Linked DNA regions of Bdellovibrio bacteriovorus HD100. The protein of the gene in region 1 interacts with the protein of each later gene in a pairwise test. Links are inferred from orthologs where the notes say so. Each region holds a gene or a part of one and is shown in the gene's direction. Other genes may lie near its edges.

The links.
Region 2: the proteins of def (region 1) and BD_RS02225 interact in binary tests that used the Escherichia coli proteins (3 or more experiments, as listed by UniProt). The link is inferred for Bdellovibrio bacteriovorus HD100 from one-to-one orthologs.

The regions. Positions count from the first base shown.
Region 1 is NC_005363.1:2,676,564-2,691,242, reverse strand. The notes cover bases 11,821-14,679. They hold def (peptide deformylase), read left to right. Parts: upstream 11,821-12,876; coding sequence 12,877-13,482; downstream 13,483-14,679. Other genes in these bases: rpe (ribulose-phosphate 3-epimerase), read left to right, coding at 14,437-14,679; fmt (methionyl-tRNA formyltransferase), read left to right, coding at 13,479-14,435; lptG (LPS export ABC transporter permease LptG), read left to right, coding at 11,821-12,849. Also shown: BD_RS12700 (FAD-dependent oxidoreductase), read right to left, coding at 1-293; BD_RS12695 (hypothetical protein), read right to left, coding at 375-854; BD_RS12690 (HD domain-containing protein), read left to right, coding at 1,071-1,649; BD_RS12685 (hypothetical protein), read right to left, coding at 1,696-2,460; BD_RS12680 (DUF4423 domain-containing protein), read right to left, coding at 2,457-3,209; BD_RS12675 (hypothetical protein), read right to left, coding at 3,343-3,975; BD_RS12670 (hypothetical protein), read left to right, coding at 4,221-4,631; BD_RS17985 (KH domain-containing protein), read left to right, coding at 4,760-5,122; BD_RS12660 (hypothetical protein), read right to left, coding at 5,164-5,484; BD_RS12655 (OmpA family protein), read right to left, coding at 5,635-6,279; BD_RS12650 (SIMPL domain-containing protein), read left to right, coding at 6,461-7,180; BD_RS12645 (cell wall hydrolase), read right to left, coding at 7,177-7,881; BD_RS12640 (GyrI-like domain-containing protein), read right to left, coding at 7,881-8,417; BD_RS12635 (thioredoxin family protein), read right to left, coding at 8,422-8,973; BD_RS12630 (biotin--[acetyl-CoA-carboxylase] ligase), read right to left, coding at 8,985-9,740; nadC (carboxylating nicotinate-nucleotide diphosphorylase), read right to left, coding at 9,740-10,564; and 3 more genes. UniProt on the Escherichia coli protein: Removes the formyl group from the N-terminal Met of newly synthesized proteins. Requires at least a dipeptide for an efficient rate of reaction. N-terminal L-methionine is a prerequisite for activity but the enzyme has broad specificity at other positions.
Region 2 is NC_005363.1:441,711-456,497, forward strand. What follows is about bases 10,400-13,366. They hold BD_RS02225 (aspartate-semialdehyde dehydrogenase), read left to right. Parts: upstream 10,400-11,362; coding sequence 11,363-12,370; downstream 12,371-13,366. Other genes in these bases: BD_RS02215 (diacylglycerol/polyprenol kinase family protein), read left to right, coding at 10,400-10,448; pssA (CDP-diacylglycerol--serine O-phosphatidyltransferase), read left to right, coding at 10,522-11,379; BD_RS02230 (CFI-box-CTERM domain-containing protein), read left to right, coding at 12,472-13,366. Outside these bases: BD_RS02170 (FHA domain-containing protein), read left to right, coding at 1-1,125; BD_RS02175 (FHA domain-containing protein), read left to right, coding at 1,125-2,285; BD_RS02180 (FHA domain-containing protein), read left to right, coding at 2,285-4,309; BD_RS02185 (hypothetical protein), read left to right, coding at 4,311-4,997; BD_RS02190 (sulfatase-like hydrolase/transferase), read right to left, coding at 5,009-6,736; BD_RS02195 (MotA/TolQ/ExbB proton channel family protein), read left to right, coding at 6,897-7,526; BD_RS02200 (ExbD/TolR family protein), read left to right, coding at 7,529-7,933; BD_RS02205 (SprB repeat-containing protein), read right to left, coding at 7,967-8,962; BD_RS02210 (hypothetical protein), read left to right, coding at 9,151-9,654; more of BD_RS02215, read left to right, coding at 9,861-10,399; more of BD_RS02230, read left to right, coding at 13,367-13,845; BD_RS02235 (porin family protein), read left to right, coding at 13,842-14,787.

The DNA.
Region 1 (14,679 bases):
CCGGCAATACCGCCCCCCACGATCACGACATCCAGGTCCTCAGAGAAGGACTTGGGTTCGCCGCCTTTTTTCTCGATATAGCCGTCGATGTTCCAGAAGGCATCGTGCGGGCGGTTGATGTCATCACCATTGAAATCAATGCTGTTGTTTTCAGATTCCTTCAGGCGCGCAATCGGCCAGTCGTCCGTCAGCTGGTCATTGACCCACTCCGAGCCTTTGGCCAGAGAGGATGCAGGAAGAGAAGAAAGAGCTGCCACGGACAAGCTGGTTTTTAGAAAATCACGTCTTTGCATGGCGATTGATTAATTCCGGGGCCCTCAACAGACAAGAGGAGTTCCTAGAACTCCTCTTGTTGAAAGGGTATTGAAATTTTCTTAGTCCACAGTCGGAGTGTCACACTGAGGAACCGTGTAAGATTTTCTAAACATAAGCTCATATCTTTCCACGTTGCGGTTGGAGATGCGCTTGTAAACCGGGATGTTCACTGTCAGTGGGTAAGAGCCCGTGACCGTTTCCATTTTGCAGCGGCGCTGGTTGTTGTTCCAGAAGCAGTTTTCCACTTCGTGAGTGTAGTTGATCGGTGTGGAAAGATAATCGCGGTCGATCACGATGATCTCTTCGCGGTCACCACGAGTGCGGCTGACCGTGGTGTCCACGGGCTTTTGTGTGCGCAGACGGTCACCGTCCTGGCAGGCGAAGGTGTAGTCAATCGCGCGGCCCATGTAAATCGTTGGGGCCTTCACGATCGCATAGCGGTCACGCATGATCTCTTCCCAGGAAGAGTTGGCGTTCACAGCGGCAAAAGCAGGCACAGCGGACATCAAAGTGATCAAAAGGGTCATAATGCGTTTCATATTCAAGGGTCTCCATTTTGTGTTCGATTTTATTTGTCCTCTTTGCGCAAAGAGATGGAGGCAGCTTCTGGCAGGGCACACAGTTTTCTCAAGTTACCGTCCGGTAAATGGGGGGTGTTTTGTCTTTTGACTGTTCCGAGAAATTCCTACCCTGACGCGGCGCCTCGCGCGGATTCTTCATGCAACTGCTGAAACCATAAGGTAAGCAACCAACCCATGAACATCGAAATGCCCATTCTGCCGGAAAATTTGAATCGTCCTGAAATCGTGGAAAAATCCTGGGTTGTGACCCTGTCGGGAAGCCGCTTCAGCATTCTGAAGCCGGATCCGGATGCGATTATGATTGAAGACATCGCCTGCGCGCTGGCTCGTCAGGCAAGATTTAATGGGCACACACGCTTCTTCTACAGCGTGGGTCAGCACTCTTGCCTGGGGGCGGAAGTTTCCCCAACCAAAGAGATCGCCTTGCACATGCTTTTCCATGATGCGACCGAAGCCTATGTGGGTGATCTGGTGTCTCCGGTGAAGGCTTTGCTGCCGGATTTTGAAATCATCGAATCCCGCATTCACTGGGCGATTTCCAAACGCTTCAACCTGGAATACCCACTGCCAAAAGTGGTGAAGCAGATCGACCGCCGCCTGCTGGCGACGGAAGTCCGTGACCTGATCACCAAAGATCTGAAGTCCTGGAATATTTCAGAAGATGAGCCGTTTGATTTCCCGATCATCCCTTGGCCGTCGGAAGTCACCGAGGCCCGCTTCCTGGATCTGGCAAAAAGCCTTTTGAAAAAATAAGCTCGCATCCATTCGGAAGCCCTGTTCTGGGCTTCCGTAGCGCCCCTTACTTACAGTTGAATTCTTCGTTTGCGCCCAGTCTTAACAGCAGCTCTGCGGTGTCCAGGCGATCTTGCATCTCTGCGGGCAGCAGAACGTCGACCGACTTTACAAGTCTTTGGTAGGCGGTTTTTTCGTTCCAGCAGGAATCCACATCCCACTCTGCCTGAGCCGCTTTTTCAATAAACGGATGACATCCGCGCAAAGCGGCGACGTGAATCATATAGCTAAGATCTTTTCGGCTTTTCAGAAGCTCCAGATCAAAAGTGGCGATGCGGTACTTCTGGCACATGCCGATCAGGTCTTTTATCTGTTCGGCAGTGGCGTCAGTCGTGGTGAGCACCGCCAAAAGAGACGACGACAGGTGGTAGTTCTTATCATCAAATCCCGCCACAGGCAGGATTTCATGCAACACCAAAAGGCGCTTTTGATCAGCGTTAAGACGGCTCCAGACGTCCTCAGACAAGATGATCAGGTTCAAGCCAGGCTGGTTGATGGCGCTCACCTCGACATCGCCAAGCAGCACACGTGTCTCGGACTTTACCGAGATCCTGTATCTGGTGGCTCGCACTTTGGCGACAACAGTTGAATCGCCCTCTGACAGAATTTTCTGGCCAAACTGAGACAGCAGATCGTCCAGGATGCTGAAAAACTCTGCGGCATAAGCGTTACCGCCATTGGTTTCAATGCCGCCGGGGCGCTGAACTTGGGCTGAAGCCACGGTCGACACGAAAGTCAGAGCAAGCACAAGGCACAGGAATTTTTTTGTCATAGAATCACCGGATAAACAGCCATGCTGACGTTATAGATATGGTCATGGGTCGATTTTTTTTCAGACAGATCATTGATACGAGTCCGGGCCTTTTGCAGGATCTGTTTGATCTTGGCAAGGTCCTTCCCGCTGATGGGGATGGTCAGGGTGCAGTTGTCCCGAAGTTCAAAGGGAACCTCGTCAATGGCGCGTTTGGCCTGATCCAGGAAGTCTTTCTGCACGGCTTTGCGTCTTTCTGTAGTGAACGGAATGGGCAGGGTGCTGAGATTTTTGCTGATGACTTCCACAGTCGAGTTTTTGATGGCAATGGCACCGATTTTTTCAAGACTGATCAGGCGGGACTCGAGTTCTTCCGGTGCGAGACGCAGGTGGCGGGCCAGGTTGTCCCAATTGCGTTTGGGTCTGAACTTTTTCAGGCGCAGGCTGGCCAGAAGATGAATGTTGGTTGTTTCAAAGATGTTCTCAAAGTCAGCCACGGAAACGGGCTGCATCTTGGCGGTCTTTGGTGTTCTTTGTTTGCGGCTGCTGGAAAGGCTGGCCAGAATCTGGTCCTGCATTCCTGAATCAATATTCAGCGCCTGCATCACGGCCAGGGCCGTAGGCTGTTTTACGACTCTTTGGCCGCTCATCACCCGTGTCAGTGTTCCGGCGTCCTGATCAAGACTCTTGGCAAACGCCCGAAGGCTGTACCGAGGATTCTTGTTCTGCCTTTTTGCGAGTTCAGTTCTTAAAAGTGCCGCTAGTTCCATGGGGCGCATCTTCTATGGAGCGTAAATTAATTGTCAATTACGTTATTTGTAAGAGGCAGAAAGGGGATTTTAATACCGTTGCTTGAAAAAAACTGAGCAACGGCCTGTAAATTCTTCAGAAGAAGGTGTGTGCTCAGACGGGGAAGGCGGCCGTGCAGATATTGAAGAGGACTTTGTCTCCTTTGCTTCGGGAGGTCAGAACGTTGATCCGTTTTCGGGCATTCTTGAGAATGTCACGCACGCGGGGCAGGTCTTCCGGATTCAGTGGCAAAGTCATATTGCTGATACTGCTGCTGGCGCAGACCATGTGAGTGTCGGTTGCTGACAAGAGCCCCAATCGCTCCAGCTCCAAGAGGCGTTTTTGGAGTTCTTCAATACTGATGTTAAGAAGCTGGGCCAGCTGGGGAAAGTTTTCTTTTTGGCAGAACGGCCCGCTTTCAAGGCTGATCAGGATATAGATATTCAGTTTGTCGACGGCCTCTTCAATAGAGCTCGTGGCCAGGAAACTCATTTCATCCTGTTCTTTCTTTTTGCGTCGGCTGGCTTCCAGGTGGCTGAGCACCAGGATCTGGTGTTCATTCGGTATCTGCAGACCCGTCATCAGTTGTCGGGCGGTGGCATCCTTGACGACACGTTGCCCGCTCATGACCCGGGCCAGGCTTCCCGCATCTATGTTCAGACTGTTGGCGAAGGCCCGCAGACTGTAGCGTGGATTTTTGCGTCTTCTTTTTTCGAATTCGTCTTGCAGAAGTAGTGAGAGATCCATGTACGGGTACAATCTCTTTTTTGAAGTTTTGGTGTCAAACGGGGAGAGTGCGAGGGCCTTCTATTCCGTTGCGCTTTTTTCGTCAGCAACACGACTTTTTTGAATATCTTGGGTGTTGCTCAAAATTTTGAATGCTCGCTGTTTAACCGCAGATCCGTCGAACTTTTCTGGAAATTCCTGATTTGCAAAAATAGGCTGCCGATCCAAGGGCAATGTCGCCCTGAAAAAAACATTAAGGAGAAATCGTGAAAAAAGTTATTTCATCTCTGGTACTGAGTTTCATGCTGATGGGTTCCTTCGCGCAGGCGCAAACGCAGGAAGGCACCGTGGCGATTGGTTCGGATGGAACGATTGTTCTGCAGCCGCTGAGTGGTTATTGCCCACCGCAACCCACGGCCGAAGACCTGCAGGTTCTTGGCGCCTGTGAACCTTCGAACAGCTCTGAATGCCCAGCGCACTATGAAGAAACAGCGAAGTACTGCTGGGGCGGCTGGGGCCGTGGCTTCTATCGTTGTGGTAGCGTCTGCAAACCCTATCGTGACCATGAAGGGCGCGGTGGGGATCGCGGTGGTAAAGGCGGTCGCGGAGGTCACGGCCATGGTGGTCACGGTGGACACGGTGGGCATGGCGGAGGCCATGATCGTGGCGACAACTAAAATTTAAAAACTGGAACGGTGGGGCTACGAAGGCCTCACCGTTGCCCAGTACTTCTGAGCAACGATAGTTTTTTTGCCGGACTTTTCTTTGTTCCAATTCTCAAATCTAATGGGACAGGGGGGACGTGGTGGGAAAAGGTGACGGTAATGATGTCGTGGTGATCAGAAGAAACGGTCTTGGTTCTCAGGTGCAAAGTGGGGACTCGGATAAAGACCCCGTTGACGTGCGAGAAAGGGTCCGTTTCGTGCTTCAAGAGATGCTGTCCTGCCTTGTCGCAGAACCAAGTCAAACCACGGTCCGAGTCAGTGTCGGAAGCAAAACGACTCTGTATGAAATCGACACCGTGTCCGCCGACTTTGGCAGAATTGTAGGCTCGAAGGGGCGCACCATTGAATCCATGAGATGCCTGGTGGCCGCAATGTGTGGCAGCGCGGGATTTCGCGCGGTCTTGCAGATTAAAGACGAGGCTCGGTTTGTCAGAAAGACTTGATTGAAAAAATCTTCAAACTCAAACAGGGCCCCGCTTGGATATTAAATATGCGCTTCGCGTTCCGGCCCTTTGCGGATTTGTTTTTCATAGTAGACTTCAAAGCTCTGCTCTTGGGGAGGCGTCGTGAAGCCACCCTGGATGCCTTTGGAAAGACGAGGCATCAAAATGTCGTTGCGGAACTCTTCCCAGCTTTCCGCTGAATCGTGGATCGCGATCACGGTCCATCCGCCTTCGGACTTACCTGCGGCGTGATAGAGCTGCCCCTTTGGCAACGTGCTGCGGTCCGGATGCACGGCGGCCAGTGTGGCGTCGTATTGTTGTTGGGTGCCGTTCGGGAAAAAATGAACAATTCCAAATGCCATGGAAAACTCCTCTGAAAGATTTAAAGAGAAGTGTAGGGCACAGTTTTGCTATCTAGATAATGGGATCAAATGAAGTGGTAACATACACGTGAAGTCTGTGCTGAGAGTCAGCAAAAAGGCCCGAAGAGATCGGGCCTTTTTATTGGGAAATTAAGACTTAGGAACTTTGGATTCGTCCACAGTGATTTCGATTTCCACACGGCGATTTTTCGCACGCGCTTCTTTCGTTTTTGCTGGGTCCACTGGGTTCAATGCACCCATGCCGATGGAAGTCACTGTTTGTGCAGGAACGCCTGCAGCAACCAATTGAGCGCTGACGGCTTTTGCACGTTGTTCAGACAATGGGTTGTTCACCATCTGAGAGCCAGTGTCATCAGTGTAACCTTTTACGGTCAGAATGTTTTCTGGATATTTCTTCATGATCGCAGCCAACTGATTGATGTTAGTTTGTGCTGCTGGTTTCAAATCCGCTTTGCCAGTGTCAAACAGGATGTCGCTTTTCAGCTTCGTGATCAGACCCTGCTCAGTTCTTTTGGTTTCAGCGATTTTCGCCAGTTCTTTTTGTTGTTTGTCCAGACGGTGACCCACAGTCCCGCCGATACCAGCGCCCAATGCCGCACCAATCAAAGCGCCTTCGTTGCGTTTACCAGTTTGGTGACCAATCACCGCACCTGCAACAGCACCAATCGCCGCACCGATACCAGCACCTTTAGCTGTGTTTGGGTTTTCTTGTGTAGTTGCGCAGCCAGAAAGCATCATTGCTACTGCTGTGCCGATCAAAAGCATCTTTTTCATTTGGGAAACTCCTTGAAAGTTGAGCCTCCAATTATGACCGAACTTTGTTAGTTCGCAATTGTTAATGCATTCGGCCCAGCCGGCAGAGCTGGCGCGGCGCCAGCCGCAGAAGCTGAAGCAGCTTGTCCATGGACAAACTGTCCCTTATGCTAGTGCTTTGACCCAAGGAAAGGGGAGAAGAATGAAGAAGTACGTTTTGGCAGGCCTTATGGCTGTCTCTATGGTATCCGGGGCCCAGGCTTTGGCCGACAGTCGCTACATTATCGTGAGTGGTTTTGCAGAAAGAGGACTGGACCCAAATATGGTCAACCTCAATATCGAAGTTTGGAGCAAGGCCTCCACCGCTAAGCAAGCTCAAGGACTGGCGGCGAACCAGTTTAAGCAGGTCAGAAAAACTCTGGAAGATTTCAAAGTTAAAAAAGAGGATATTCAGACCGACAACTATTCTTTGAATCCGGAATATGAATACGACCAAAAACTTCGTCAGAATAAAATGGTCGGCTTCCGCGTGTCCCAGTCTTTGACGGTGACTTTGCGTAAAGTCGAAGACGCCGGGAACTTCCTGGATGCCCTGGTTGCCGACAAAAAGACCATGGATGCGGGTGTCAACGTTTCGTCACTGTCCTGGGATTCTGACAAGCGTGATCAGACGGAAACGGCCACGTTGGGTGAAGCTGTTCGTGCGACCCGCACCAAGGCTGATGAAATCGCCAAGGCGGCTGGTGTGAAGATCAAAGGTGTTTCCAAGATCAGCCACGGCGTGTCTGGCGGCTTGCCACCACAACCGGTGTTCAGAAACTTTGGCGGCGCCAAAATGATGGCGGAAGCCGCTTCCACTGATGTGGCTGCAGGTCAGATCAAAGTTCGTGTTGAAGTCACAGCAGAATACGAGATTAATTAATAAGAAAAGAATTGAATGCACTCGTTGCTATAGCGGGTGCCTTCAATTTTGACGTCCTTCATGAACGCCTTTTTGGCGGCATCCTTGTTCAGGTCAGCCCACGCCACGGGCGGATTCGTTGCCTGAGTGCTTTGCGGATAATAAAAATGAGTTACAGATTTTGGCAGTGGATTTTTCTGCGGGTGCAGCAGGGCCTGATCGGCCGCTTTTTTGGAAAGCTCCCAGAACTTTTGCCATTGCGGGTGTTCACTTGGGCACAGGAAAAGTTTTGAATAAGATGATTTTTTCGAGACCGCCGGATTGAACTGGGCTTTCTTGAAGATCACCCCGTGCAGACCCTTGCCAAATTGTTTGGCGTAACGGGGCTGGGCTTCCGCTAGTGCCACACGGTTTTGTACACCCCACGCAAGGCTTGCAAACAGCGAATCTTCGTATTTGGAACATTTGTCCAGATTGGTCGAAATGCCCTCCGCAAACACCAAGCGCGCCAGCACTTCAAAGTCCGTCAGCTTTTCGCGCTGAACGATCTCTTCGTTGCTTTCGTCATTCTTGCGCGTCAGGCAGGCCGGAGCGGAATCAATTTTGGACAGGGTGATTTTATCCGGGGTCGAAGACGGCCCCTGGCAGCTGGTCGGACAAGGGGCGTCGGCAAAAACCAGCCCTGATGTCAGCAGCAGTGCGGATAAAATCACGGCCTTCATTATTGAACCGGGAACAGGTAAGTGGTGGTCATGGCGTTTTTCTCGGTGATGGAGTGGATCTCGTAGATCTCAATAACGGCGCCGGTCTGTTTCAAGTTTTGTTTTAGCATGAAGTCATTCACGCGAGGATACACTTTCAACGGCCCAATACCAGGGGACCCAGTGAACACCGCCATCACGTACTTGCGTTGTGGGATTTCACCCACTTGCAGGCCTTCCACCAGCTGTGGTGGCTCGCCCGTGATGATGCAGCCCACTTTGGAGCGCAAACGGGCTTCTTCCACGACTTGTGGATCATCCAGGTATTCACCGAAGGTGCGGCCGCAGGTCATGTTCTGGGAAGTCATGTACTTTTCAATGCGCTCAAGCTGTTTGTTCACTTTGTGGTAAGGGCCCACGTGTTCAACATAGACGATCTTGAAGGGACCCTGAACGGATTCAGAAATATCAACACCTTTAAAGGCACCCAGATAGTTCGCCAGGAAAAGGCCGAAAGAGATCATCGTTACTGCAACAAATACCAAAATATACTTCATCGTCTTAAACCCACTTGATAGAGCAGCCCATAGAGGCTGTTTGTTCTTCAGATACTTTTTCGTTTTTCAAAAGTGTTTGAACGGCGTCAAACAGCTCGCGTTTGGTCACTTTTGCAGCCTCTTTCCACGAATCATCCAGGCGTCCGCGGTAAGCAAGCTTCAGGTCTTTGTCGTACACAAAATAGTCCGGCGTGCACACGGCTCCGAAGGCGTGAGCCGCCGCCTGGGATTTGTCATGCAGGTAAACGAACGGATAGCCTTTTTCTTGCGCGCGTTTTTGCAGATTCTCGAAAGAATCTTCGCGGTTGTGGCTTTCTTCGTCGTTGGCACAGATGGCAATCACATTCACGTTTTGTTTTTTCAGATCATGACCCAGCTGGATCAAACGGTCTTCAATCGCCTGCACATAGGGGCAGTGATTGCAGATGAACATCACCACCAACGGCTGACCATTGCTGAAGTCTTTCAGTGAATAGGTTTTGCCATCCACCGCAGGCAGGGTGAAGTCGGGGCATTTGTTTCCAAGATCCGGAAAAGGTGTGAAAGTCAGTGCCATTGCGTGATTCCTTACAAAGTGGACCAGTTGATTTTTTTATCACCAACCAACAGACTGCCGTCGGCTTCCATCCCTGTGTACTTTTCTTTCAGCAAAGGATGTTTGTTCAGGGCCGTCAGCAAAGAAAGCTGGTCTGTCGGGCTTAAGGATTCTTCAGCGTGTGAAACAGCATCCGTCAGTTCAAACATCAAACGATCCAGGAACGCCATATAGTCCTGACCCAACAGCGGGGCGCCAACGGGCAGGGACTCAATCAGGCTGGTGGCAGTGTCGACGTCTTCCGGGGAATCCGTGACATTCAGACCCAATCCCACGATCAAACGAACCTCATCACCTTGGGCGACGTTTTCAAGCAGGATGCCGGCAATTTTTTTGTCGCCGATGTAAATGTCATTGGGAGCTTTCAGATTCCAGGCCAAAAACGGCCAGGTTGTCGAGCACGCACGATACACCGCAAGCCCAATAAGACAGGATGTGGTCGGCTGGGGTTTTACACCCAAAAGATAAGACCACGAGCTCAGAAGAGAACTGCCCGGGCGTGCATCAATCCAGGTGTTCTTGCCACGGCCACGACCCGCGGTCTGGTGGTCCGTCACATACAGGCACAAGGATTCTTCCATCAGGTTTTCGGCAAAGGCCTCTTCCTTGGCGATGGCGTTGGTGCTGGTCATTTCTTTTTGATAAGCCACGTACAAGTGATTGCCTTCGGCCCACTGGGAAGTGACTTGTCCAATGCGAATGTCAGAAACCGGATTGTCCTTCGCCATTAGTCCTCCCACTGGAAGACAAGGCTGACGTCTGCGCACGGAGCTGAATGTGTCAGCGCGCCGACAGAGATATAATTCACGCCCAAGGCCGCCACAGAAGCCACACGGTCCAGATTCATGTTGCCGCTGGCTTCGGTTTCCACTTCAGCAGGGATGATCTCCAGAGCTTTTTTCAAAGTGTCGTTATCCATGTTGTCCAGAAGGATTCGGTGCGCCTTCATGGCCACGGCTTCTTTGACGTCCTCCACGGTGCCCGCTTCCACCTCAATCGGAAGATTGCTGTGTTCACGCACGCGATTGATCGCATTGGTGATGCCACCCATGACAGAAATGTGGTTGTCCTTGATCAGGATTGCATCGCTCAGATTCATGCGGTGATTGACGCCGCCCCCGTGAACCACGGCGCGCTTTTCCAGATCGCGGAAGGCCGGAGTGGTTTTGCGGGTGTCGAGAATTTTGGTTTTGGTGCCCGCGATTTTTTTAACAAAGCGGCGGGTATGGGTGGCAATCCCGGACAGATGACCCAGGAAGTTCAAGGCCACGCGCTCGGCTTTCAGGATTTGCACCAGATCGCCTTCGATCGTGCAGATGATTTGATTTTTAAGAATTTCATCGCCTTCTTCAAAGTGCCACTTGATACGGCAGGTGGGTTCCAAAGCCTGCATGGATTGTTCAAATGCCATGGCACCGGAAAGAACGATGTCTTCCTTTGCTTTCAGGCGGGCGCGTCCCATACGGGGTTTTAGGGCCAGGGATTCAGTGGTGACATCGCCATGAGGCATGTCTTCTTTGATGGCAGCGCGGATCAGCTCCAGCAACGTCATAATTAAGACCTCTTACTTGCAAAAGAGGTCGACGCTGTACGGACGGCCTCTTAAATGGACTTTTCAGTTTCGCGGAGGATCTTTTTGATTTCTTCGCGCACGATGCGCTCAGCAATCTCCGGAAGGACCTTCCAGCAGATGGATTCGATCACTTCGCGAGCTTCCTCACGGATAATCTTTTCCATCATATTGGGGTCTAAGTCCATCTTGGATTGAGTATTGGGCTTAGCATTAGAAGCGGGCTGCGGAGCCGCACCCGTAGAGGTGCTTTTTGTTGCACCCTTTTTGAGGGTTTCCATCATTTGATCTTTGACGGATTTTTCCACGTTGGAAATGAAGGAGTCCGCAGCAGCCGAAGGTGCTTTGGTTTTGGTCACTTCCGGAGCGGATTTCACAAAGCTAATCTCTTCAAAGTCGCCATCCATCTCGATGTGGCCGGAAAGCTCGTCATCCTGAGGGATCACAAATTTGGAGGCAAAGTCATTGCCGTCCGCCTCAGGGATCTGGATTTTGAATTTGGTCAGATCCTGATGAGCCCAGCCGCCTTCGTCGTGTTCGTCTTCCGCTTTGGGATTGGTCAACGGCACGGCCGCGAATTCCTCGCCGGAAACTTCCAGCAGGTTGGCCTCTTCAGCGTCGATTTCCGGGATGTTCAGGAAATCGCTTTTTTCCTCTGGAATAGCGTAAACTTCCTGCTCTGCTGCAGGGGTGTTTTCAGTTGGAGTTTCTTCAAACTCTGGCATTTCCGGGAAAGTCAGGAAATTGGAAACTGGATTGGATTTCGTTTTTTGCACCAGATCTGAAACAAGAGAGCGCAGGTGGTCGGCATCGAAAGGTTTTTCCAAGCGACGGTCCGCACGGCATTCGGTGGCCTTGGCTTCGTCGATTTCCATGAAACCGCTCCACATCAGCACAACCGGAATATTGACAGTTTCAGCGTCGTTTTTCAGATCCGCACAAACTTCGTAGCCTGAACGTTTGGTCAACAACACATCGGCGAACACGATATCCGGCTTGAAGGTCTTAGTTACTTGCAATACATCAAGGCCCACGGGGACCGATTTAACTTCAACCCCGAAGTCAGACAATGCCAGTTGCATTACTTTTTTGATTGTGGAACTCTCATCTGCAAGCAAGACGCGTAAAGCCATAATCAAAGTTAAATTGGATTTCCGCCGCCAGTCAATGAGTTTAAGGGATTTGCCGTGAATAGGATCGATCGTTATACAGCTTGGCTCTTCGTAGGTTACTTCGTGGGTGGCCTTCTGGTGTTTCTGACTCTTTTCACCGCGGTTGACGCGATGTCCACAATGGTCAACTACAAGGATGTCGCTCCCTCGGCATTGGTGAATTATTACCTCTATTCGTTCCCCGGAATTATCTCGCAACTGTTGCCGGTGGCCTGTTTGCTGGGGGTGATCCTGACCCTGACCAGTCTGAATAAAGCCAATGAACTCGTTGCGTTATTTGCCAGCGGGATGAGCCTGATTCGTATCGCGGTGCCGATGCTTTTGTTGGTGGCGGTGATTTCAGCTTTGGGGTACATGGCGGCCGACCGGGTTCTGCCTCGGGCGACCAAACAGAAAAACTACATCCTGTACTACGACCTGAAAAAAGAACCGCATCGTTTTTCCACGATCCGCACGGACCGTATCTGGTACCGCTCTAAAAACTCGATCTTCAATATCAAAACCCTCAATGCCAAAGGGGACGGGGCCCAGGGGCTGACGATGTACTTCTTCAGCGACGAATGGGATCTGGTGCAGATGATCACCGCCGCTCAGGTCAAAATCCAGGGGGCGCAGTGGCTGCTGGAGCAGGGGACAGTGACGATCTTTAACAAGGACTCAAGCTTCCCGCTGACCAGCCCATTTAAAACGAAAAGCATCGTGATGGCCGAGGATTCCAAGGACCTGCAAAGTGCCGGTCAGACCGCCGATATGATGTCACAAAAAGAGCTGGAACACTTCATCGACAAGAACAAGGCGGCGGGCCTGGATACCGTGGCCTATGAGGTGGATTATCATTCCAAAATCAGCTTCGCCTTTGCCGGCCTGGTCATGTGTTTACTGGGTATTCCTTTCAGTGTGGGCCGGGCCCGGTCCGGGGGCACCATGCTGAATGTCGGGATCTGTCTGGCCCTGGTTTTCGCCTATTACGTGTTCTATTCGTCAGGGATTACTTTAGGGCAGCACGGGACCCTGCCTCCAGTGGCGGCGGCGTGGGCCCCCAACATAGTTATGTTGGGTGTGGCCTTCGTTCTTCTCAAAAAGCTGAAACGCTGATATAATGGGGGCCTCCCGGAGGCCCTTATGATCATGAAAATCCTCACATTCCCAGACCCGAAGTTGCGTGAAGTTTCGCAGCCGGTGAAGACTTTTGGACCTGAAATCGCCAAATTGGCCGAAGACATGGTTGAAACCATGTACCACGCCAACGGGATCGGTCTGGCAGCCCCTCAAGTAGGCGAGCTGGTTCGCATGGTCGTGATCGACACTCGTCCCAAAGACGAAAAAGGCCGCCGCTATAAATACGAAGAAATGACTGAACTGGAAGCCGCAGTAAAACAGCCGCTGATCCTGATCAACCCGGAAATCGTCAAAGGCGAAGGCAAGACCACTTTCGATGAAGGCTGTCTGTCCATCCCGGGCTATTACGAAACAGTGGAGCGCTACAACTACATCGAAATGAAAGCATTCGATGTGAATGGCAAAGAGTACATCGTGAAAACCGACGGTCTGCTTGCGATCTGCATGCAGCACGAAATGGATCACCTTGAAGGCACTTTGTTCATCGATCACCTGAGCTTCGTCAAGGGCAACAAAATCAAAAATCAAATCAAGAAGTACGGCTACCCTGTGAAAAAAGAAAAAGAAGGGGATGCTACAACAGCTGACGAAGAAAAGTGTGAAGTGTGAGCAAGGTCCGCGTCTGTTTTCTAGGAACCCCTGAATTTGCCGTGACCTCTTTGAAAGCTCTGTTGTCTGATGAGCACTTTGAGGTCGTGGGTGTTGTCACCCAGCCTGACCGTCCTGCCGGTCGTAAACTCCAACTGACTCCAAGTCCTGTAAAAGCTTTGGCTCAAGCCCACAACCTGAAGGTTCTGGCGCCGGAGTCCTTGAAAGCCAATCCACTGATGCTTCAGGAAATCAAAACCTGGGGTGCTGAGGTGGCGGTGGTTGTGGCCTTCGGTCAGATTCTGACCCAGGAATTTTTGGATTCCTTCCGCTTTGGTTGCGTGAATGTGCACGGATCTGTTTTGCCACGCTGGCGTGGGGCGGCTCCGATCCAAAGAGCCATCGAAGCCGGTGACGTCGAAAGCGGCGTGACCCTGCAGAAGATGGTCAAAAAATTGGATGCCGGTGACATCATCGGCATTCGTCGTGTGAAAATCACCCCGGACATGAACGCATTGCAGTTGCACGATGTGCTGGCCCAGTTGGGTGCAGAACTTCTGCAAGTGGAACTGATGGACTATGTTCGTGGCAATCTGGCGCCGACACCTCAGGATGAATCCAAGGTGACGCTGGCGAAAAAAATCGAAAAGATGGAATCCCAGATCGACTGGAGCACGTCTGCCAAAGCGATCGACGGAAAGATCCGCGGCTTTGTCTATGGCCCGGGCACTTACACGTTCTTGCAGGGGAAAAAGCTGAAACTGCACAGAGCCACGGTCACTCGTGACGGCGGCTCTATCGGCAGTGCCAAGCCCGGCACGATCACCGCTGTTCATGAAGATCATATTTCTGTTGCGACCGGTGACGGTGTTTTGCAACTGTTTGAAGTTCAGCCTGAAAGCCGCAACCGCATGGCGATTGCTGATTTCCTGAAAGGTCATGCTTTGAAAGTGGGGGATCAACTTGGCGTCTAAGATGGTGGCTCCTTCCATTTTGTCGGCGGACTTTGCCAATCTTGAAAAAGAGATCAAGGCGGTCGCACAGGCGGGCGCTGACTGGATTCACGTCGATGTGATGGACGGGCGCTTTGTGCCGAATATCACTATTGGCATCCCGGTGGTGAAGGCGCTGAAAAAAGTGTCGCCGCTTCCGTTGGATGTGCATCTGATGATCGAAGAACCAGAGCGCTATGTGGAAGAATTCGTGAAAGCGGGCAGT
Region 2 (14,787 bases), 2.2 Mb from region 1 along the record:
GTGGCTTTGCCCGGGGTTTACAAGCTTCCACAGTTTGTGGAAATGAAAATGGTTCTGCTGGGCTTTGTGGTGTTGTTTATCTTCTCCACAACGCTGCTTTCAATGATTCCGATGGTGCAGATCACCCGCGCCAGTATCATCAATGAAAGTAAACGCCGGGCGGCTTCCATTGCCCGTACGGTGGCGACACTGAATCAGGCAGCTCTTTTGCAAAACAGTTATTCATCCTTAAGCACCAACGCGGCGGAATCCGAAGACGGTGTGAAGCAGGTTCTGATTGTGCAGCAGTCTGATGGTATGATCCTGGCGCCGGCTTCGCGCGCGGGGACCACGCCGGATCTGCCGTTTGTTCACTCGGCCCGTCGGGAAATGCGCCCGCAGTCGGTGGAAGTGGACTCCTCCACTATCGGTGCGAGCTTCCCAATTGGTCTGTTTGACCCGAACACGGGCGAGCAGTCGGTGAAGGCGCATGCGATTGTGCTTTATGATATCGGCAGTCTGGCCTTTGATGACGGCCGGGCGATCAGTCTGTTTATGCAGACGCTGGTGATTGCCTCATTGATTGGTTTGTTGCTGTTCTACTTCATGTATAAGCTGATTGAATATCCGCTGGTGACGTTGAATGCACAACTGGACGCCGCCATGCGCGAAAAAACTGACAATACGGTGGTGGATTTCCAGTTCCCGCCATTGCAGGCTTTGATTGGTAATGTCAACAGTCTGTTGACCAGATATATCAACGGTGACACCGACAAGGGCGGTGGTGCCGCAGGATTTGTGAACAAGGACGGCGAGGCTGAAAATCTGATGCAGATGATCGGTTATCCATGTGTGGCGATTTCGAAGGAAGGCCGGATTATTTCCTGCAACCCTTCATTCCTGCAGGTGGCTCGTGCTGAAATGGCGCAGATTCAGGGGCAGATGTACAAAGCAATCCCGGATGTGGCTTTGCAGCAGAATATCGAAGGTCTGGTGGCGCGTTCCCGGGAAAATCCACGCGGCATCCACACGGATCAGCTGGAGTTCAGCGGGCACCTTTGTATTCTGAGCTGTCAGGCATTCTGCACAGGCCAGGAAGTGGATTATTATGTGATCACTGTGTCACCAACTGAAGGAGGCTCGTGATGAGCGCAGCCCCTCAGGTGAAGGATTCCATGAAGTTTGATATCGAGATCATCAAAGGACCGCATATTGGTCAGAAGCTTTCTTTTGAAAAGGCTTCTGTATCCATGGGCCGTGGTCCCGAGAATGACATTGTCCTTTCCCAGGATCCGCGCGTCAGCCGTCAGCACGCGGAAATCAAACAGCGTGGCAATGAATTTGTGCTCGTCAATCTGAGTCAGAAAAACTTTGTGATGGTCAATGGCCAGAGCATTCAATCCGAAGTTCTTACGAACGATTCGGTGATTCAGATTGGTGAGACAGAAATTCTGTTCAAAGTCGACATGCCCGTGGTGCAGGCGCCTCCGCCAACACCGGCAGCGACACCGTCTCCGCTATTGACGCCAAATCCGTTCCCGGCGCCGACTCCACCGCGTCCGCAGCAGATGCCGGTCAGCAATCCGTTCCCGCAGGCTCAGACGCCGGCTTATCAGCAGCCTCGTCCGATGCCGGCGATGCCGAATCCTTCGATGCCTCCGGCACAGCCGATGGCTTATGGTGGGTACACTCCACCTCCGAATCACGGCATGCCCAACATGGGGGCGCCGATGGGTGGACCTTCTGGTGGTGGCGGACTGCTTTCCAATCCGAAGGCCAGATTCTATGGAATCATCGCCATTGTGGGTTTGGCAGCGTGGTTCTTCCTGTCGGATTCCGGCAATAAGAACAAAAAAGACCCGAATGCATTCAGAACTTCAGCTCTGTCCATGGCGGACGTGGCCGAGGCCGAGAAACGTTCGCAGGAGCTTTTGACAATTAAAAAAGAAAAATACGACTCGGTTCAATACCGCCGGGCTCAGGAAAACTTCATCAAGGGCTTCCGCGACTTCCAGCAGGGCCAGTATGCTCGTGCGCGCGAGGCGTTCCAGGTTGTTTTGAATCTGGATCCGGACAACGAGCTGGCAAAACGGTATTTCCATCTTTCGAAGATCAAGTTTGACGAGCTGGTGAAATTCAACATGATTCAAGGCAACCGATACCGCGAAAAAAAGAACTGGAGAATGTGCCAGTCGAATTATTCCAACGTGATGACCATGCTTCAGCACCGCAAGGACGATCCTTCATTCAAGGAAGCCAAGCAGTTCTATGAAGAGTGCACGCTGAATCTGGAGGGCAGGTTCTAATGGCTCTTCTGCGTGTGCGCCTGCGTGGCAAAACAGTCTGTGAAGTGAATCTGACGGAGGACCGCTCTTATGTGGCCGGCCGTAAAGAGGACTGTGATATCGTATTGCAGCCGGAAAAAGGCATTTCCCGCGAGCATTTCAAAGTTTCTTTCAACGGCAGCTGGAATGTCGAAGTTGTCTCCCGTTATGGTGAAGTGATCCATAATGGGGAACAGGTTCAGCAGTTCCAGCTGGAGCACGGGGCGATGTTCACTGTGCCTCCATATGAATTTGACTTCCTGAACACAGTGGCGGAAGCCCCGGTGTACCAGGAAGCCCCTGCCATGAGCAGTGGCGAAAACCTGCCGGCAGTCATGGGTTCCGCTCCGGAGTCATTTGATGGCAGTGATGAAAAAACCATGATCGGGGTGGCGCCCACAGCGGCCTTCATCAAGATTGTGGATGCGCAGAATGAAACCAAAGAGATGATCCGTCTTGATGCAGGCGATGCCTGGATTGCAGGACGGGATTCCACCTGTCATATCCAGATTCGCGATCAGCGGGTCAGCCGTCGTCAGTTTGAAATCCGCCGGGCCGGATCCCAGTTTGTGATTCTGGATCTGGGCAGTGTGAACGGCACGCTCTTAAATGGAAACCCTATATCCTCCACGGACATGACTCCGATCAAGTCCGGGGATGCGATCAGTGTGCTGGAAAATTATTTGTACTTTGAGTTGCACGATGCCAGCTTCCAGAGCCGTCTGGAAATGGTGAATGTGGCGCCGCCCAGTCCGTTGGTGCCAACCAGCTATGACAACGTGCCTATGGAATACCAGCATCAGTCCCACGAAATGATGCCGTATCAGGGGGCGATGCCGCCGATGCCGTATCAACAGCCGATGCAGTATCCAGGCATGGGGGCACCGATGCCTGGGCCAATGCCGCAGGCTTCGGGCAAATTTGACTTCCAGAAGCACCGTCCGAAACTGATTGTGGGTGCGGTGGTGCTTTTGGCCGTGGCCTATCTGTTCAGCGGTGGTGACAAGACGGCTCCGCCGGCGCAGCCGGGTCAGGTGATGGCTCCGGGTTCGCCGCAGGAGTTGTTCTCGAAGCTGAAGCCTGAGCAACAGGCCTTGGTTCGTCAGCGCTATAAAGACGCGAAGAATCTGTACATGCAGGGTAAGTATCAGCTGGCCCAGGATGAGATCATAAAGATTCAGGAGATCATCCCGGACTACGAGGATATCCGCGAGATCGAGCGTCTTTCGAAAGAGGCGATCTTCATTCAGGAACAGCAGCGTCGTCAGGAAGAAATTGAAAAGGCCAAAGCCGAAGCTGAGGAGAAAATCCAGAAGCAGGTTGTGGAATGCCAGAAGAAAATAAATCCAACCATCACGGCGGCCGAGATGGAAGACTGTCTGAGTCCCGTGCTGCAGTTCAATCCAGAGCATCCGCGCATTCTTGACCTGAAATCCCAGGTCGATATGCTCAATGCCCAGCGCGAGGCCAAAGAGGCTGAAAAGGCCGCTTACCAGTCCCTGGTGGCAAAGATGCGTGGCCTGTATGGCTGGGCTGAAGGGGTGCATAAAAAAGGCAAACCTCTGGATGCCATTGCAGCTTACGAAAAAGTACTGGAGTCAAAGCTTCCGGATCCAAGCGGTTATAAAGGTCAGGCCAAACGCAACATCGCTTCGATTCGTCAGATGATGAATTCCAAAACGGCGAGTTTGCAAGCCGAGGCGGAAAAGAACTATCAGGCCCAGAATCTGAAAGGGGCGATTCAGGCCTTGCGTAAAGCGCGCAGTCTGGATCCAACCAATGATGAGCTTCCGGATCGTATCGAGCGTTACACCAGCGAGCTGCGCAAGCAGATGATGACGCTTTATCAGGAAGGCATCCTGGAGGAAAGTTTTGGTAACGTCGATGGGGGCGAATCCAAAGCCGGCGCCAAGGACAAGTGGAAGAAGATCCTGGAGCTGGATATCCCGGACGGTGAGTACTACAAGAAGGCCTACATCAAGTTGAAAAAATACGGAGCATTGTAAAGTGAAACTGCAGGAGCGCTCGTACAGCACCAAGATTCTTCGTCCCAAGCCGCTGATTCATCGCGAGGATGACGGCAGTCTGATCGTTGTTGCCACGTCTTGGGGGCAGCCTGAGCATGCCCAGCGGGCACTGGATGAAGTGGTGAAGTATGTCAGCGCTGCCAAGGCGGACGTGGAAGTGACGTCACCTTTTGAGTTTCTGACGTGTCTTTCGGATGAAGTGAACTATGTGCGCACCGGCATTCTGATTGCCAATGACCTGCTTTACCGCGGTGAAAACCGCGCAGAGTATTTTTCCGGCGTGGAGCTGATGGCGATCTTCAAACGCGGCCCCCAAGTGGCGTGGGCGCACGTGGGTTGTCCCAGTTTGTTTATTCAAAGAAGAAATCAAAGGCTGCAGCCGTTGTCCATCGGACAGGATCTGTCCAGTGAGCTGCCAAGACCGCAGGCTTTGCCTCCATTACCATCCCAGCTTTTGGGGTTGGATCCGACCTGCTATATTCAGTGCGGGCACACCTACGTGAGCGAAGGTGATCGCCTGGTGCTGCTGGCCAGTTCCAGTGTGGCAACCACACTGTGGACCCGCGAAGGGGATTCGCTGGATCTGGGCACGGTCACCACAGGGATGATTCAGGAAGATCCGGATTCCCCGTTCTGGCTGGGTCTGATCGACGTTTCCGGCGAATAGTCCAAAAAAACTCAAAGTTCTTCGATAGTCAGGGATTTATAAACCTGATGGCGCAGCTTGGAAAATTCCGGCAATGCCAGTGCCAGCTCGACACGGGAAGGGGCAAAGATATTGTCCCGGGATGTGTCCCAGATCAAACCCGCAGCGATATTATTGCGTTGAATCAGCTGATCCAGCATATAGTTGCGGAAAGAGCGTTCAAAGCGCTTGCGCTGGGCTTCCCTTGAAAGCCCGCGGGCATCGGCGCGAATCCAGTCGATCCATTCCAAAAACAGTCCGTCGTTGCAGTTTTTCAGGTTGTCAGTGCCGATGGTTTTGACTGTCACCAGATCAAAGCAGGCATCACTGACCTTGGCGGTTTTAACATTCAGATTTTTTTCGGCCACAAACTGCCAGGTCGAAATTTTATTTTTCTGCCCCAGTTGCTTCAGGGTGTCCCAGTCCTTACGGTTGAGTGCGATCTGCGCCGTCCAGTTCAGAAGATCCAGGCTCCGGGGCTGCTGGGCCTGCAGTCGCTTCAGATCCTTTAATAGCAGGTCTTCCTGATCTGCGCGCATCCAGCGGGAATACGGCAGGCTCAGTTTCGTTGTCCACTCAGAATTTAAAGCCGGGAAGGACACAAACTGATTTCGATAAAGCAGGTTTTGCAGCTTTTGTGTGGTCGGTAAAATACTTTCCTGCAACAGCGGCAAGGGGTTTGTTTCAAAGCGGTCGACCAATGTGTTGTACAGGCGGGGCTTTTCTTCATTGATGTAAAGAACATGATTGGAGATTGCCGCAGTCTTCAGCGGACCGGCTTTACGCCACAGGGCCCAGCCGGACTCCAGCAGCAGGGGGCGGTCCTCTGGCCAGGTGGCTGTGGCACTTTTCATCACTTCGGTCAAAGACTGAGCCGGAAATGATTGGGGCGCCTGATCCACGATGCTTTCGCCCAAAAGATGGAAAAGCGTGCGGCCCACATCGACCAGGCTGACGTTCTGGTCAATTTTCCAGTGAATAGCTTCGTCACGTTTTTTCTTTTGTGAGGGTTTGATGAACAACGCCACCTGGGTATTTTCCCCATGCAGATTCATGGAGCTGAGTTCTTTCGGACGGTCATTGCCGGTGTGACCATTCAGCCCCACCAAAAAGATGGTGGTGCTGTCCCAGTGGCCACTGGATTTCAGATCCTGGAAAAGCTCAAAAAGGCTTTCATCAAGTTCTTCACGCTGGCTTTCGAAGCTTAAGTTTCGGGCCTCGCCCAGATCCGTCAGGGTTTCGGTGTTCGTGAACAGCAGATCCGGAACATAGATCACACTGAAGAAAGACATACCGCCGACATCCTGGTGAACCCATTGTCGAAAAGCATCGGCATTCTGTTTAAATGGACGAATCAGGCTGCGGAAGGTTGGAACTATATTGTCATCGAAAAGTTCAAAGCCTTGATTCAACCCGCTCCGACGAAAGACGGGGGCGCCACCGGAAAAGAAGCTGGTGCGATAGTCCTGATCCAGGGCCACCTCGGAAGCCAGCTCGACTTCCGCAGTCAGTCCGGGGCCGCCATTGTGGCGAACCTTGTGCTGATAAGGATAAAGACCCGTCAATAGGGACGCCAAAGCCGGAACGGACATCGGAGACGGTGAAAAGGCATGGGTGAAACGCACGGACTCACTGCAAAGCAATTGAAAACCAGACCTCTCGGAGGAATCCTGACTGCAATTGACGTCGCTGATGGTCAATTCGTCCACCGCGATGATCAATATAGAGTTCCTGTCTTTTGTTTGGCAGGAGAGCTGGACCAAACTCAGAAGGATGAGTGTGAGAGTTAAAATGATTTTCCGCATACCTTGACCGTATGTAATGGTTTTAGTGATAATGGATCAATTAGATAGCGCAGTCAAAGATTTGGAGGAATCACCCATGCTCACGGAAAAGATATTTACTATTGCTCACTTGGCGGATCAGGTCGTTTTGTGGATCTTGCTTGTTCTCAGCGTATTGAGCATCGGCATGATTCTGGAACGTTATTTTGCCCTGAAGAAAATTTCCGCAGAGTCGCAAAGAGTGCGTGCTCGCATCAAGCTGGCACTTCAGAGCAACAGCCTTGAGGATGTGGAGGATCTGGCGAAAGATCCTAACTCTATTGAAGGCCGTGCCGCAGGTTACGCGTTGAAACACATGAGAGACGCGGGCAGCAAAGGTCTTTCTGAAATCTTCAACACCTTTGCTTTGACTGAGCGTCCAGAGCTGGAAAAGTTTCTGGGTTTCCTGGCAACCGTGGGTTCCAATGCTCCGTATATCGGTTTGTTCGGTACGGTTTTGGGTATCATGAAAGCCTTTAATGATCTGGCGACAGCTCCTGAAGCGGGTCAACAGACGGTGATGGCGGGTATCTCTATGGCCCTTGTGGCAACGGCAGCGGGTCTGTTCGTGGCGATCCCGGCGGTGGCGGCGTACAACTATTACAGCAAACAGGTTCGTGGCGTGTTCCAGAATCTGGAAAGCGTGAAAGAGTTGTGCCTGGCTTACGCTAAGAAAAAAGGTGTTTAAAAATGGCATTTAATAACAGCGACAATAATGAAGCCATAGCGGACATTAACGTCGTTCCGCTCGTGGACATCATTCTTGTGGTTCTGATCATCTTTATGGTGACAGCACCCATGTTTATGAAGCCCACGATCAACGTGAATCTGCCCAAGGCAGCCAGCGGTGATCAGACAGCTCCGAGCAAGCTGAACATTGCTTTGACTGCTGACGGACGCATCAATCTGAATGGAACCTTCGTATCTGAAGAGGACGTTCGCGCCAAAGCCACTGAAGAAGTGGGCAAGAATGCGGATGTGCAGGCCATCATTTCGGCGGACAAAGATGTGCCGCACGGAAAAGTGGTGGGGCTTCTGGATATCGTCAAAGGATCCGGGGTTAAAAAGTTCGCGATCAGTATCGACAAAAAATAGGAATGAAAAAGGGCTCTGTAAAGAGCCCTTTTTTTATCGGCGCACCCATTTGCAGGTGTTAGAGATCAGTTTCAGCTTTTTGTTCCGGCATTCAAAGGCGATATTGCCGTCATACTTCCACTCGGAAGAGTCCGCATAGCGGTCACTGTAATACTCATAGTTCGGATTCACCGCAGGTGTGTGAATGCGCGGGATCGTGGAACGGCAGCTGATCCAGGTCTTGTCCAAATAATTCAAATTCGAAGGCACGTTGAAATAAGTCAGCTGACTGTAGCTTGGATACGGGAACAGCATGTTGTAAATGTCATAGCTTTGATGCAGCAGAAATTTTCCGCGCGGACCATCAAAGAATTCGGTGAAATAGTTATAGCCCTGATCATAGGTGGCGTTGGTGTAAGTGAAATACTTGCCCGCGGTGCAACCCACGGTTGGTTCCAGAATCGTCACGCGCGCCATGGTGCTTTGCAGACTCTGGCCTTTGCCGTCCTTGATAACGACGTAGTAAGTCCCTTCGTTTTTCCAGCTGTCAGCACTTCCTGAATAGAATGCATAGTTGCCGAAGCCTCCAGAGATGGCCTTGCTGTTGGCATACCATTGATAGGTGTAGGGCTGAGTGCCGCCAGTCACGGCCACATCCAGTTGGAAGTCGCCGTTTTCCTGAACACTGACGCTGGCCGGTTGAGTGGTGATACGGAAAGTGCCGTCGGAAGAACCGCCACCACCAGAAGAGCTGCCTCCACCCGTGCTGATGCCACCGGAAGAGCCACCACCGCCGCCAATAGTGACAGCCCCGCCGCCACCAGAGGACGAGCCGGAGCCGGAACCTGAAGAGTTGGAACCTCCGCCCATATTCACGCCGCCCGTGCCACCAGGACGGGAGCCCCAGATGTCAGTGCGGCCGCCCGCGCTGCTGCCACTGCCTTTGGATGCTTCAGTGGTGGAGCCCTCTTCCGCGCATTCGCCGCTGCAGAATGAATTTTGGGGAGCACAGTTTTGAAAGCTGACAATAGTAAGGGAAGCGATGATCAACGCCGAAAGGACGCGAAAATTCCGAATTTTCCGAAGAATACGGCCATTCATAGTTACTTTCCCCCAAGTACCTGGACTTTAATACGGAAGAAATGTGGAAAAACTAAAGCAAAATGGCTGTTTTTTGATCGCCTTATCTCAAAATGACACAGCTAAAGTCCTGCGCTGGTATTCCGATGATAAAAGGTATGTTTAAAGCACAACCTTCAGACACTCAGTTCATTATAGTCACTTTCGTGTTGGTTCTCCTTTTGGGAATTCCGACGTTTATGAATTTGACTGAAGACTCGGCTGTCGTGGCTGAAGAAGAAGTGTTTGAGGCGGCCCAAACTCCGGCCCTTGCTGGCGGACGTGAGCCTGCCAGTATTCCCAGTGCCAAAGTGGCGGCGGTCAGCCGTCTGACGCAGTTTGATCTAAGCTGTGCGAAAAAGGCTCTGAATCCTTTGAGTGTGGACGGTGGATATGTCCAATTTGAGGGCAAAAACTGTCTGCGTGGCTTCAAAGAAGGCGACGTCGAGATCATTAATAAGAGCAACGGCTACACGGCTTCTATTTTCCTGCGTGGCACTGACAAATATCAAACGGATCTGATCCAGCTTAAAAAGGGCGATAATGAAATCACGATTCGCTATCGTGAACGCTCCGGAAAGGCTGTTGAGGAAGTCCTTCTGGTTCACTCCAGTCAAATTTAGTCTTTTAATATCAACATCTTAATGCATCCAGCTAGAGTAAGATCAATTAAATTGATCTTCAGTTACTCTGCCTTTAAGTTAGCCCCCGTCCCTGCGTTGAAGCGCGGACAATAAGTGGATTTATACTGATGCTAATTGAAGGATTGACCCAACCTGTGGATCTAAAAAAACGTTCGGACATTCATTATGCTCGAAAGATCTGGCATATGTCTGGAGTCTTCGCGATGTTCCTGGCTTATGTGTACATGCCACCGGCTGTTTCCATGACCGTGTTGATCGTTGCGTGGAGTCTGTTTGTTCCTTTTGATTTTCTTCGTTTGAAATACCCTGCTTTGAATGACTGGGCGATGCACGCATTTAAGCCCATCATGCGTCAAAGCGAAGTGAAAAAACTGGCGGGAACGACCTTCCTGCTTAGCGGTGTTTTGATTGTTAATATCCTGTTCCCTCGTCCGATCGTGGCGTTGACGCTGTTGTTCCTGGCTTTTGCCGATCCAATCGCGAGCTACTTCGGGATTCTTTACGGTAAAGACAAGATCTTTGGTCACAAATCGATTCAAGGTTTTATGGCGGCGTTCTTTGTTTGCGCCGCTGTCACGTTCATTTATCTGATCTATCATAATTATCTGATGGATCGTCTGATTGTGGTCAGCTTGTTCGCCGGTTTGGTGGGCGCTTTTGCAGAATTGATTCCTATTGCCAAGCTTGACGACAATCTGACTTTGCCTCTGATGAGCGCTGTCGGATTGACTATCCTGTTTTATTTCTTTGGATTTTTCGCAGCCGTAAGCTAATGTCGTTGAGGTTGGAGACGGGTCTTTTCCGCCACTCCAACCGCATACATTTTCTAGCTTAGGTGGACGAAAAATGGCTACTGATACTCATCTTGATAAAATCGAATCTGACGATGCCAAAGCTCAGCGCTTGGCGATGTACATTTATATCCTTCCAAATTTGATGACCACGGGGAATCTGTTCTGCGGTTTCTTTGCTGTCATCCAATCCATCAAAGGTAATTATCTTTTTGCTGCATACGCGATCGTGGTTGCTGCTGTCTTTGACCAGTTGGATGGCCGTCTGGCGCGTTTGACCCGCTCAACGAGTAAGTTCGGTGCTGAATACGATTCTTTGTGTGACTTGGTCAGCTTCGGTATGGCTCCGGCTACGATGCTGTTCCTGTGGGCCTTGCAGCCATTCGGTCGTCTGGGCTGGGTTGCGACCTTCCTGTTCGTAGCGTGTGGTGCGCTTCGTTTGGCGCGTTTCAACGTTCAGGCGAACGTGGTTGAAAAGAACTACTTCCAGGGTCTGCCGATTCCAATGGCGGCAGGTATCGTGGCTTCTTCTGTTCTGGCCTTCCAGGATCTGGAATTGGAACCGCTGGGCAACTACGGTTTGCTGGTGATGACTATTTTGCTGGCGTTGGTGATGGTTTCCAACTTCCGCTTCCGCAGCTTTAAAGATCTGGATCTGAAAGAGCGTCTGCCGTTCCGTTACCTGATTCTGGGTGTCGGTGTTCTGGTTGTCGTGGCACTTCGTCCGGAAGTGATGCTGTTTGTTCTCTTCATGGCTTACGCAGTTTTGGGCGCTGTTTTCGGTGTCTTCAAACTTGGAAAAAACATCCGTAAGATCAAGCCAAGCGTGTACGCTCCTGCATCTGTGCATGAAAGCGATCTGGTCCTCGAAGACGAGGAAGAAGAGGCGAAGAAAGATGAAAAGAAAACTTAAAGTCGGTGTGGTGGGCGCGACCGGAATGGTCGGCCAAACCTTCATGAACATCCTGTCAGAGCGCAGTTTCCCAATTGAAGAACTGCGCCCCTTTGCTTCTGAAAACTCTCTGGGTAAGAAAATTGAACTGCAAGGTCAGCAATGGCCTTGTCAGGTATTGAAGGACGGCTGCTTTGACGGGCTGGATCTGGTTTTCTTCTCGTCCGGAGACGACATCTCGGCTGAATGGGCCCCAAAGGCCGTGGCGGCAGGGGCTTTTGCCGTAGACAACTCGGCAGCCTTCCGTATGGATCCCAACACCGTGTTGATCGTTCCTGAAGTGAACGGGGACCTGGTGAACAAGGATTCCAAACCTCAGATCATCGCCAATCCAAATTGTTCCACCATTCAGTTGGTGGTGGCGTTGAAACCTCTGCTTGAAAAATTCGGCCTGGAAGAAGTGCGTGTCAGCACCTACCAGGCGGTGAGTGGAGCCGGTCAGGGCGGTCATGACGAATTGATCGAACAGACCACGAATCATCCAAAACCAACAGACCCAAAAACTTTCCCGCACACCATTTTGTTCAACTGCATTCCTCAGATTGGTTCTTTCAACGATGAAGGTTACTGCAGCGAAGAAGTGAAGATCATGAAAGAGACCCGCAAGATTTTGGGTCAAAAAGATCTTAAGGTGTCCGCATTCACCGTGCGTATCCCGGCTTTGAACGCTCACAGCGAATCGGTATGGGTGACTTTAAACAAGTCCGTCAGTCGTGACGAAGTCATGGCGGCTTTGTCCGGGCAAGAAGGCATCGTAGTTCAGGATGAACCCAAGAAAAGCGTTTATCCTTTGGCCCGCGATGTTTCTGGCAAGGACCCGGTCTATGTGGGCCGTGTTCACCGTGACCCGGAAAATCCAAAGATGTGGCTGATGTGGGTTGTTTCAGACAACATCCGCAAAGGGGCTGCCCTGAACGGCATCCAGATCGCGGAAAAGATCTTCTTTAACTAAGTGTGGAAAGGGCTGTCTCAGGACGGCCCTTTTTATTTCGACCTTGGTCGGGGCGGGGGGCATTTTTTGACTTCCGGACCTTAGCATGGTTCGATGAAAGGATGAGACTTCCATGGACGGGATTTCAGCATCATCTTAGAACTTATGCACTTTCCACCTTAGTGGGGGGAATGCTGCTTTCTGCTCCGGCTCTGGCCACGATCACACTTGTTTCTGTGGACGGAGCTTCTCGCATTGATCTGGCGACGACGGAAACCAAGACCACGCTGTATGCGGGTTTTGCCGGGACTTGCACCGCAGATGCAAACTCTGCCGCCACCTGTGACAGCTGCAGTGGTGAAACGGTTTCCAGTTCAAAGCTTTGGCCGTGCAATAAGAAAAACGCCTATAACAATCTTCGTATCACCATCCGTGTTCAATCCAGCAACACGTCGGCGGTTTTGGCCGATGCCATCATTAAAGTGGGCGAAGACACGCTGACCCCTTCGATCAATCCGACATTGGCTGATGGTATTTTGAATGTGCAGGTCACTTGGGGTGAGCTGTGCCAGAAGCTGGGGCAAAGCAGTGGTTGTACCGCGGATTTCAGCGGTGAGCTGTCTGTGGGTTTTAAAACCACCACCGATTCCACGACCACCAACGATTTGATGACATTCAAGGTGATGGGGCGTGTGGCAAAAACCGACGGTTCCGACTGGGTCTATACCAACTGTCCGACCGATGACATCACAATTCCTGCGGGCTCGGGCTATTGTTATTTCAGTGCCTATCGCGGGGATGAAAAGATCTATGCCGATCAGCTGGCGCGAGCGGATGATTACCCTGCCAGCACGGCACCGGGCATTGAATACGCTGGTCCCGTGTTTTTCTATGAAAAGCAACTGGATGGCGAGGACGACAACACCACCATTGCGCGCATTTCAAATGCCTCCAGTTATATCCAGTTGGTGGATCCTGAAAGAGACAACCGCATTGACGGTCTGGAAAATGACGTCCGTTATTGCATGGTCATGGCCAATCAGGACAAGACCGGAATTGTCTCTTATTACTCACCACTGCCAGGGACCTCGGGTGGTGTCGATGCCATCAGTCTGTGTGCAACCCCTTCCAAGGTTGTCGGCCTTTTGGATGACAAGAGCTGCTTTATCGCCACCGCAGCCTTTGGCAGTGACATGGCCCCGGAGGTTCAAAGCTTCCGTGATTTCCGCAACAAATACCTTTTGAGTAATAGTGTTGGTACCAGGATTGTGAAGCTTTATTACAAGCACAGTCCGTTCTATGCAAACTTGATCGCTAAAAATGAATTCGCGAAATCCGCAGTCCGCACGATTTTGTGGCCGCTGCTGTTTTTCGCCCGCATGAGCGTCACTTTTGGTCTGTGGGTGACACTGCTGTTGGCCGTTCTGACAGGCGTGTCCACTTATGAGATGTACCGTCGCTTTGTCGTCGGTCGCAAAACACGGGGTGAAGCGTGAATGCCTGGCACAAATATTTTGTAGTTCTGCTGGCTGTTGTGTCTTTCCAGGCCGCCAAGGCGCAGGAACAAGGCCCGCCACAAGAACCGCCGTTCATTCAGGAAGAAACCGAATTTGAAGGCGAAGACCTGCAGATTGAGGATGAAATCCAAAGTGCCGCTCCGACCAAAGAGTCCGGCACAGTGAACTTGAACGAACAAACTCCAAGTGAATCCAATATCGAAGAAGACCTTATGCTGGAGGAAGAAGCCCCGGCCGTGGTTGAGGAAGCCGCTCCGGTGGTGATTCCCGAAGAGCCCCCACAGCAGGTGGCGCCGGTGCGCAAGACCCCGCAGGTCGAAGTGGTTCGTCGTTCCAAAAGCGGTGGGGTGGAATACATCCAGCATCCGCAGGCGGCCAAGGGGCTGATGACCATTACCAAAGATGGCGCCTACATTTATCGTGTAAAGTCGCCGTCCGCCTCGAAAGAGTCCGGCAGCTTCCGGGTCGGGATGATGGATCCTCCAAAGATTGATTCTGCCGACGGCGTGACCAACTACGATTCCATGTATGGGGGTTCCTCCCAGGCGATGTTCATGTTTGATTATGAGTGGAAGCCCTTCAATGGCTATGGCAGTCTGGGCATTCAAGCAGGTCTTGGCTTGCTGTATGCTACCGGGCAGGGGCGATTCATCACTCCGGATCCGCAATTCCCGGATCAGGAAGCCAAGGAAGAATATTCCTTCCTGGCGATTCCGATCAACGTCGGGGGCGTGTATCGTCTGGAGTGGAGTGACCGGCAATGGATTGCGCCGTATGTTTCCGCCGGTGGCACCTATATCGGTGTTGCAGAAATTCGTGACGATGGGAAGTCCCCGTCACTGGTGGGAACACCGGGCGTGTATGGGGCCGGTGGATTGCTGTTCAATATCGCTGCGATGAGCGACGATACAGCTTTCACGC